2 linked regions of the Magnetospirillum sp. XM-1 genome follow. The protein of the gene in region 2 interacts with the protein of the main gene of each other region in a pairwise test. Links are inferred from orthologs where the notes say so. Each region holds a gene or a part of one and is shown on either strand. Other genes may lie near its edges.

What was found.
Region 1: the proteins of gyrB (region 2) and gyrA interact in binary tests that used the Escherichia coli proteins (3 or more experiments, as listed by UniProt). The link is inferred for Magnetospirillum sp. XM-1 from one-to-one orthologs.

The regions. Positions count from the first base shown.
Region 1 is NZ_LN997848.1:3,223,054-3,226,790, reverse strand. The notes cover bases 513-3,737. They hold gyrA (DNA gyrase subunit A), read left to right. Parts: upstream 513-849; coding sequence 850-3,537; downstream 3,538-3,737. Other genes in these bases: coaD (pantetheine-phosphate adenylyltransferase), read left to right, coding at 3,530-3,737; XM1_RS14960 (hypothetical protein), read right to left, coding at 513-664. Outside these bases: ssb (single-stranded DNA-binding protein), read right to left, coding at 1-39; more of XM1_RS14960, read right to left, coding at 245-512. UniProt on the Escherichia coli protein: A type II topoisomerase that negatively supercoils closed circular double-stranded (ds) DNA in an ATP-dependent manner to maintain chromosomes in an underwound state.
Region 2 is NZ_LN997848.1:3,304-7,452, reverse strand. Bases 505-3,629 are described here. They hold gyrB (DNA topoisomerase (ATP-hydrolyzing) subunit B), read right to left. Parts: upstream 3,230-3,629; coding sequence 779-3,229; downstream 505-778. Other genes in these bases: recF (DNA replication/repair protein RecF), read right to left, coding at 3,229-3,629; XM1_RS00025 (glycoside hydrolase family 15 protein), read left to right, coding at 505-553. Outside these bases: more of XM1_RS00025, read left to right, coding at 1-504; more of recF, read right to left, coding at 3,630-4,149. UniProt on the Escherichia coli protein: DNA gyrase negatively supercoils closed circular double-stranded DNA in an ATP-dependent manner to maintain chromosomes in an underwound state.

The DNA of each region.
Region 1 (3,737 bases), 3.2 Mb from region 2 along the record:
ATTGCCGACCAGAATGACCTTGTTGACGCTGCCAGCCATGGCGTTCGTGGCTCCTGTGGGGAAAGTTGGCGCGGATCATATTGCAAGGAACCGGCCTGCGGAAGGGGCAAGAGCACCGCGCCTCAAATATGAGGCGCGGTGCTCTTGCCTTATCATTATCCCTCGCCGGGCGCGGCCTTCCGGCCGCTTGGCCGCCGCCTCAATGGCGGCTGACCGCGGTATGAGTCAAATATGACGCACACCGCTAATGCTTGGCCTTGGTGGGCGGCGCCGGCAGCAGGCGGCCCAGCATGGAGGTCAGCGCCTTGGCGTAGGCGGCGACGCCGCTCCGGTGCATGCGCAGGCTCATTTCGGCGCCCTTGGCCAGCTTGAAGCCCAGCACGATGTGTTCGTCGTCGGCCTCGGGCTGGATGGTCCAGCGTTCCACCGACTGGGCGGGGATGGCGGCGGCGGGGGCGGAAGAGGTGGAGGGTGGGGAGGAGGCGTCCTCGGCCGGAATCCCGCCCGCCTGCTCCAGCCAGGCCGACAGCAGCGTCATCTGGTCCAGCGGCAGGATCACCACGTGTTCCTCGCCCGACTCGTCGGCCAGCACGACGCGGATGGCGTCGCCGGTATCCGAGGCCCGGGCCGAAACCACCTGGGCGGCTGAGATTTCGTGCTTCATGCTCCATCCCGAGGCAAGCAGCGCCGGTTCCCATTATGCCAGAGCCGGGCGGCGAGTTCACTTCAATACCCGCAGGCCATACCCTCGGGTTGTCGGGTCACACGATATCTGGTAGCGTGCGGCCGCGTGGATATGTGTCCACCCCAAGTTCTGGTTCCTTTTTTGAAACCGATGGGAAAATTTCGTTGACCACGCCTCCCGCGTCGCCGCAATTCGATATCACTCCGGTCACCATCGAAGACGAGATGAAGCGCTCTTATCTCGATTACGCCATGAGCGTGATCGTGAGCCGCGCGCTTCCCGACGTCCGCGACGGGCTGAAGCCGGTCCACCGCCGCATCCTGTTCGCCATGAACGAGGCGGGCTACCACTACAACAAGCCCTTCCGCAAATCGGCGCGCATCGTCGGCGACGTCATGGGTAAGTATCACCCCCATGGCGATTCGGCCATTTACGACGCCATGGTGCGCATGGCGCAGAACTTCTCCATGCGCCTGCCGCTGGTGGACGGGCAGGGCAATTTCGGCTCCATGGACGGCGACCCGCCGGCAGCCATGCGCTACACCGAGGCCCGCCTGGCCCGCTCGGCCCATTCCCTGCTTGAGGACATCGACAAGGAAACCGTCGACTTCCAGGCCAATTACGACGAATCCACCCACGAACCCACGGTCCTGCCGGCCCGCTATCCCAATCTGCTGGTCAACGGCGCCGGCGGCATCGCGGTGGGTATGGCCACCAACATTCCGCCCCACAACCTGGGCGAGGTGATCGACGCCTGCTGCGCCTATATCGACGACCCCGAGGTGACGGTCGAGCGGCTGATGGAGCTGGTGCCCGGCCCCGATTTCCCCACGGGCGGCACCATTCTCGGCCGTTCCGGCATCCGCGCCGCCCAGCAGACGGGCAGGGGATCTGTGGTGATGCGCGGCCGCGTCCACGTGGAGGAGATCCGCAAGGACCGCGAGGCCATCGTCGTCACCGAGATTCCCTATCAGGTGAACAAGGCCCGCATGCTCGAGCAGATCGCCGAGCTGGTGCGCGACAAGAAGCTCGAGGGCATCTCGGACCTCAGAGACGAATCCGACCGCGACGGCGTGCGGGTGGTGATCGAGATCAAGCGCGACGCCATCGCCGAGGTGGTGCTGGCCCAGCTCTACCGCTTCACGCCCTTGCAGACCAGCTTCGGCGTCAACTCGCTGGCCTTGAACGGCGGCCGGCCGCAGATGATGACGCTGAGGGACATCATCAAGGCCTTCATCGCCTTCCGCGAGGAGGTGATCACCCGGCGCACCATCTTCGAGCTGGGCAAGGCCCGTGACCGCGCCCACGTCTTGGCCGGCCTGGCCATCGCCGTGGCCAATATCGACGAGGTCATCCGCCTGATCCGCGCCGCCCCCGATCCTTCCGAGGCGCGCGAGAAGCTGATGACCCGGGCCTGGCCGGTGGGCGACGTGGCGCCGCTGATCGAGCTGATCGACGAGCCCGGCCGCACCATCGAGGACGGCTGCTACCGCCTGTCCGAGACCCAGGCCAAGGCCATCCTGGACCTGCGCCTGCACCGCCTGACGGGCCTTGAGCGCGACAAGATCGGCGACGAGCTGCGCGAGATCGGCCACCAGATCGAGGCCTACCTGCTGATCCTGTCGTCCAGGCCCCGCCTGTTCGAGGTGATGAAGGGCGAATTGCTGGAAATCCGCGAGCAGTTCGCCACGCCGCGCCGCACCACCATCGAGGAAAACGAGTTCGAGGCCGATATCGAGGACCTCATCGCCCGCGAGGACATGGTGGTGACGGTGACCAACACCGGCTACATCAAGCGGGTGCCGGTCTCGGCCTATCGCGCCCAGAAGCGCGGCGGCAAGGGCCGTTCGGGCATGAACATCAAGGACGAGGATTTCCTCTCCGAGGTGTTCGTGGCCAACACCCACACCCCGGTGCTGTTCTTCTCGTCCACCGGCATCGCCTACAAGCTGAAGGTCTACCGCCTGCCGCTGGGCAATCCCCAGGCGCGCGGCAAGGCCATGGTCAACCTGCTGCCGCTGGACGAGGGCGAGACCATCTCCACCGTCATGCCGCTGCCCGAGGACGAGACCACCTGGGGCGACCTGCACGTCATGTTCGTCACCTCCAAGGGCGACGTGCGGCGCAATCCGCTGTCCGACTTCACCGAGGTGCGCGCCAACGGCAAGATCGCCATGAAGCTGGGCGAGGGCGAGCGGCTGATCTCGGTGCAGACCTGTTCCGCCGAGACCGACGACGTGCTGCTGGCCACCCATCTGGGCAAGGCCATCCGCTTCCCGGTCCAGGACGTGCGCGAGTTCAAGAGCCGCGATTCGACCGGCGTGCGCGGCATCCGGCTGGACGGAGAGGACGAGGTCATCTCCATGTCCATCCTGCGCCACACCGACTATGATTCCGAGACCCGCGACGCCTTCCTCAAGGGCGACCTGCCGGCCGAGCAGATGGAGAAGATGGCCGCCGAGCAGCAATTCGTGCTCACCGTCACCGAAAACGGCTTCGGCAAGCGCACCTCGGCCTTCGAATACCGCATCACCGGCCGTGGCGGCTCCGGCATCGCCAACCTGGACATGACCGCCAAGACCGGCACCGTGGTGGCGTCGTTCCCCGTCAACCACGAGGATGACATCATGCTGGTGAGCGACGGCGGCAAGCTGATCCGCATGCCGGTGGACGACATCCGCATCGCCGGGCGCAAGACCCAGGGCGTCACCCTGCTACGAACGGCAGAGAACGAACGGGTGGTATCCGCCGCCAGACTGTGCGATATCGGAGGCAATGGCGAGGAGCCGGACGAATCCGACGAGGGAGCCGGGGATGCAGCCGAGGATATGGCGGGAGGCGAGGATGCCTAAGCGCGTCGGTCTCTATCCCGGGACCTTCGACCCGATCACCAACGGGCACATGGACATCGTGGCCCGCGCCACCCGCATGGTCGATCATCTGATCGTCGCCGTGGCGGTCAACGCCGGCAAGGGGCCGCTGTTCACCCTGGAGGAGCGGGTCGCCATGGCCGAGGCCGAAATGGCCGAGCTGTCCCAGTCCGTGGGCGTCA
Region 2 (4,149 bases):
GGCGGCCTGCGACCGGCTGGCGAAGATCGCCCGCCATATCGGCCAGTCCGACCGGGCCGTCTATTGGCGCAAGGAGGCCGACCGCCTGCATTCCATCATCTCGGCCCGGGCGTGGAACGAGGAGATGGGGACCTTCGTCTCCACCTTCGGCGGAAACGAGCTGGACGCCACCTTGCTGCTGCTGCACGAGGTGGACTTCCTGGCCGCCGACGATCCCCGCTTCGCCGCCACGGTGAACGCGGTGGCGGCCAGTCTGCGGGTCGGCGATTTCCTCTACCGCTACGTGGCCGAGGACGATTTCGGCCGGCCTGCCACCGCCTTCGTCATCTGCGTCTTCTGGTACATCGACGCCCTGGCGGCGCAGGGGCGCCTGGACGAGGCCCGGACCCTGTTCGAGACCGTGCTGGCCCGGCGCAATCTCCTAGGCCTCCTGTCCGAGGACATCGATCCGCGCAGCGGCGAATTGTGGGGCAATTTCCCCCAGACCTATTCCATGGTCGGCCTGATCAATTGCGCCATGCGGCTGTCCCGGAGTTGGGAGGAAGCGTTCTGACATGCCGGGGAATGCCGGGGAGGCTGTGCCCAACCTCTGAGCGGAAACGATCGGTGAAACAGGCCACGAGCCGCAAGAGCAGGCAAGGATAGCTCTCTCCCCGGCAATGTGGATTCCAAGGAACGCCAAAGGCCGCCCCATTCGGGGCGGCCTTTGCACATTACGCGTCAAGAATTAGCGCGTTATGGGCCGCGTTTGCGGGTTATGCGTCACCCGACAAACACCCTACACGTCCAGGTTCGAGACCTTCAGCGCGTTGGTCTGGATGAAGTCGCGGCGCGGTTCGACCACGTCGCCCATCAGGGTGGAGAACACCTGTTCGGCGTCGTCGGCCTGGGCCACCTTGACCTGGAGGAGCGAGCGCACCTGGGGGTCCAGGGTGGTTTCCCACAGCTGTTCCGGGTTCATCTCGCCCAGGCCCTTGTAGCGCTGGATGGCGATGCCCTTGCGGCCGGTGTCCATCACGGCGGCGACCAGGGCGACGGGGCCGGCCAGCACGACTTCCCGCTCCTTGACCATCAGGGAGGCGGCGCGCTCGAAGGTCTCGCGCAGGCGGGGCGCCAGGTCGTGCAGGCGGCGCGCCTCGGCCGAGCGGATCACCGCCGAATCCAGGTGGTGGGTCTCGGTGACGCCGCGCAGCGTGCGGGCGAAGGTGTAGCCGTCGCCCTCCACCCAGGTGCCGGCCCAGCCGCGCTCCAGGTCGGATTCCAGGGCGTCCAGGCGGTTGGCCAGGGCCTCGGCCACGACCGGGCCACGGGTGGCGTCGGTGAGCAGGGCGGAATCCAGGGCGTCGGCGATGGCCGCCTGTTCCACCAATTTCAGCGGCAGGCGCCGGGCCAGCGGGTTGAGCAGGTTCCGCACGGCGCGGGACTGCTCGACCAGGGCGCGCAGGTCGGCGGCGGCCACTTGTGTGCCGTCGGCCAGATTCAGCACGGCGTCGGACAGGCCGCCGTCGATCAGGTATTCCTCCAGCGCCCTATCGTCCTTGAGATAGACCTCGGACTGGCCGCGCTTGGCGCGATACAGCGGCGGCTGGGCGATGTAGAGGTAGCCGCGCTCGATCAGCTCGGGCATCTGGCGATAGAAGAAGGTCAGCAGCAGGGTGCGGATGTGGGAACCGTCCACGTCCGCGTCGGTCATGATGATGATCTTGTGGTAGCGCGCCTTGTCGACGTTGAAATCCTCGCGGCCGATGCCGGTGCCCATGGCGGCGATCAGGGTGCCGATCTCGGCCGAGGACAGCATCTTGTCGAAGCGGGCCCGCTCCACGTTGAGGATCTTGCCCTTCAGGGGCAGGATGGCCTGGTTGGCGCGGTTGCGCCCCTGCTTGGCGGAGCCGCCGGCCGAGTCACCCTCGACGATGAACAGTTCGGACAGCGCCGGGTCGCGTTCCTGGCAATCGGCCAGCTTGCCCGGCAGGGTGGCGATGTCGAGCACGCCCTTGCGGCGCGTCAGTTCGCGGGCCTTCCTGGCCGCCTCGCGGGCGGCGGCGGCCTCGACCACCTTGGTGACCACCTTGCGGGCTTCGGCCGGGTGCTCCTCGAACCACTCGGCCAGCTTCTCGCCCACCAGGTTCTCGACCAGCGGGCGGACTTCGGAGGAGACCAGCTTCTCCTTGGCCTGGGACGAGAACTTGGGGTCGGGCATCTTGACCGACAGCACGCAGGTCAGGCCCTCGCGCATGTCGTCGCCGGCCAGGTTGACCTTTTCCTTCTTGGCGATGCCCGATTCGTTGGCATAGGCGTTGATGGTGCGCGTCAGCGCGGCGCGGAAACCGGCCAGATGGGTGCCGCCGTCCTTCTGCGGCACGTTGTTGGTGAAGCACAGACAGGTCTCGTGGTAGCTGTCGGTCCATTCCATGGACAGTTCCAGGCGCACCACGTCCTTCTCGGCGGCCACCAGGATGGGGGCGTGCAGCGCCTCCTTGGAGCGGTCCAGCCACTGGACGAAGGCCTGGACGCCGCCTTCGTAGTGCAGCAGGACCTCGGCCGTCTCGGCGTGGCGCTCGTCCTTCAGCATCAGGGTGGCGCGCGAGTTGAGGAAGGCCAGTTCGCGCAGCCGGTGCTCCACCGTGTCGAAATCGAAATCGGTGTGGGAGAAGGTGCCCTTGGAGGGCAGGAAGACCACCTGGGTGCCGGTGCGGTCGCCGCACTCGCCCACCACGGCCAGCGGCGCCTCGGGCTCGCCGTGGCGGAAGCGCATGAAGTGCTCCTTGCCGTGGCGCCAGATGCGCAGTTCCAGCCATTCCGACAGCGCGTTGACCACCGAGATGCCGACGCCGTGCAGACCCGACGAGATGCGGTTGGAGTTCTGCTCGAACTTACCGCCGGCGTGCAGCTTGGTCAGCGCCACCTCGGCGGCCGAGATGCCTTCCTCGGGGTGGATGTCCACCGGGATGCCGCGGCCGTTGTCGGTGACCAGCACCGAGCCGTCGGCGTTCAGCACCACGTCGCAGCGGTCGCCGAAGCCGTTCATGATCTCGTCGACGGCGTTGTCCACCGCCTCGTAGATCATGCGGTGCAGGCCCGACCCGTCGTCGGTGTCGCCGATATACATGCCGGGACGCTTGCGCACCGCTTCCAGACCGCGCAGCACCTGGATCGATCCGGCGCCGTATTCCTCGGCTCCGTTCGCGCTGGCGTGGGGATCGTTGGGGGTCATGGGTTCGGTGCTCATCACGTCATTACCTTGTCTGGGGCGACCGTGGCGTCGGTCACCCGGAAAAACTGGGCCCTTTCTCCGAAACCGGCGAACAGCAGCGCGTCGGTTCCGGTCATCCAGCTCTGCGCCTTCAGTGCGCAAAGCTCGTCGTACAGGGCGGCGCGCCGGACCTCGTCCAGATGGGCCGCCACCTCGTCCAGCAGCAGCAGCGGCGCCCGCCCGCCCGTCTGGTCCTGGACCCGGCCCTGGGCCAGCACGATGGACACCAGAACCGCCTTCTGCTCGCCGGTGGAGCATTGCCCCGCCGGCAAATCCTTGGGCACGTGGCGCACCAAGAGGTCCGAACGGTGCGGACCCATGGTGGCGGCCCCGGCCGCCTCGTCGCGCGCGCGCGCGAATCGCAGCGCGCTTTTGAACCTGTCCTCGGCCTCGTCGGGAGAGGCGCCTGAGGCCAGCCAGCCCTCGATCTCGCCCTCCACCCTCAGCCCGGCGGCGGGAAACGGCCCCAATCCGGCGCGGCAGGCCGCGTCCAGGCGGGCGATGGTCTCGACCCGGGCCTGGGCGATCCTGGCGCCATGGCGGGCCATGCCCTCTTCCAGCGCCGCGATCCAGGCCGGGTCCGTCCTCGGCCCGCCGTCGCGGGCGGCCCGCATCAGGCGGGTGCGTTCGCGCATGGCGTGCTCGTAGGCCCCCGATTCGGCCCCATGGCCGGCGACCAGCCCGAACACCAGGCGGTCAAGGAAACGCCGCCGTCCGCTCGCCCCCTCGATGAACAGGCGGTCCATGGCCGGGGTCAGCCACAGCGCCGAAACCAGTCCGGCCAGATCGCCGGGCTTGGCCGGCTTGCCGTCGATGCGCACCGAGCGGCGTTCGTGTCCGGCCTCGCGGCCCGTTCCGATCTCCACCCGTCCCGCCGGCCCGTCCAGGCTTGCCGC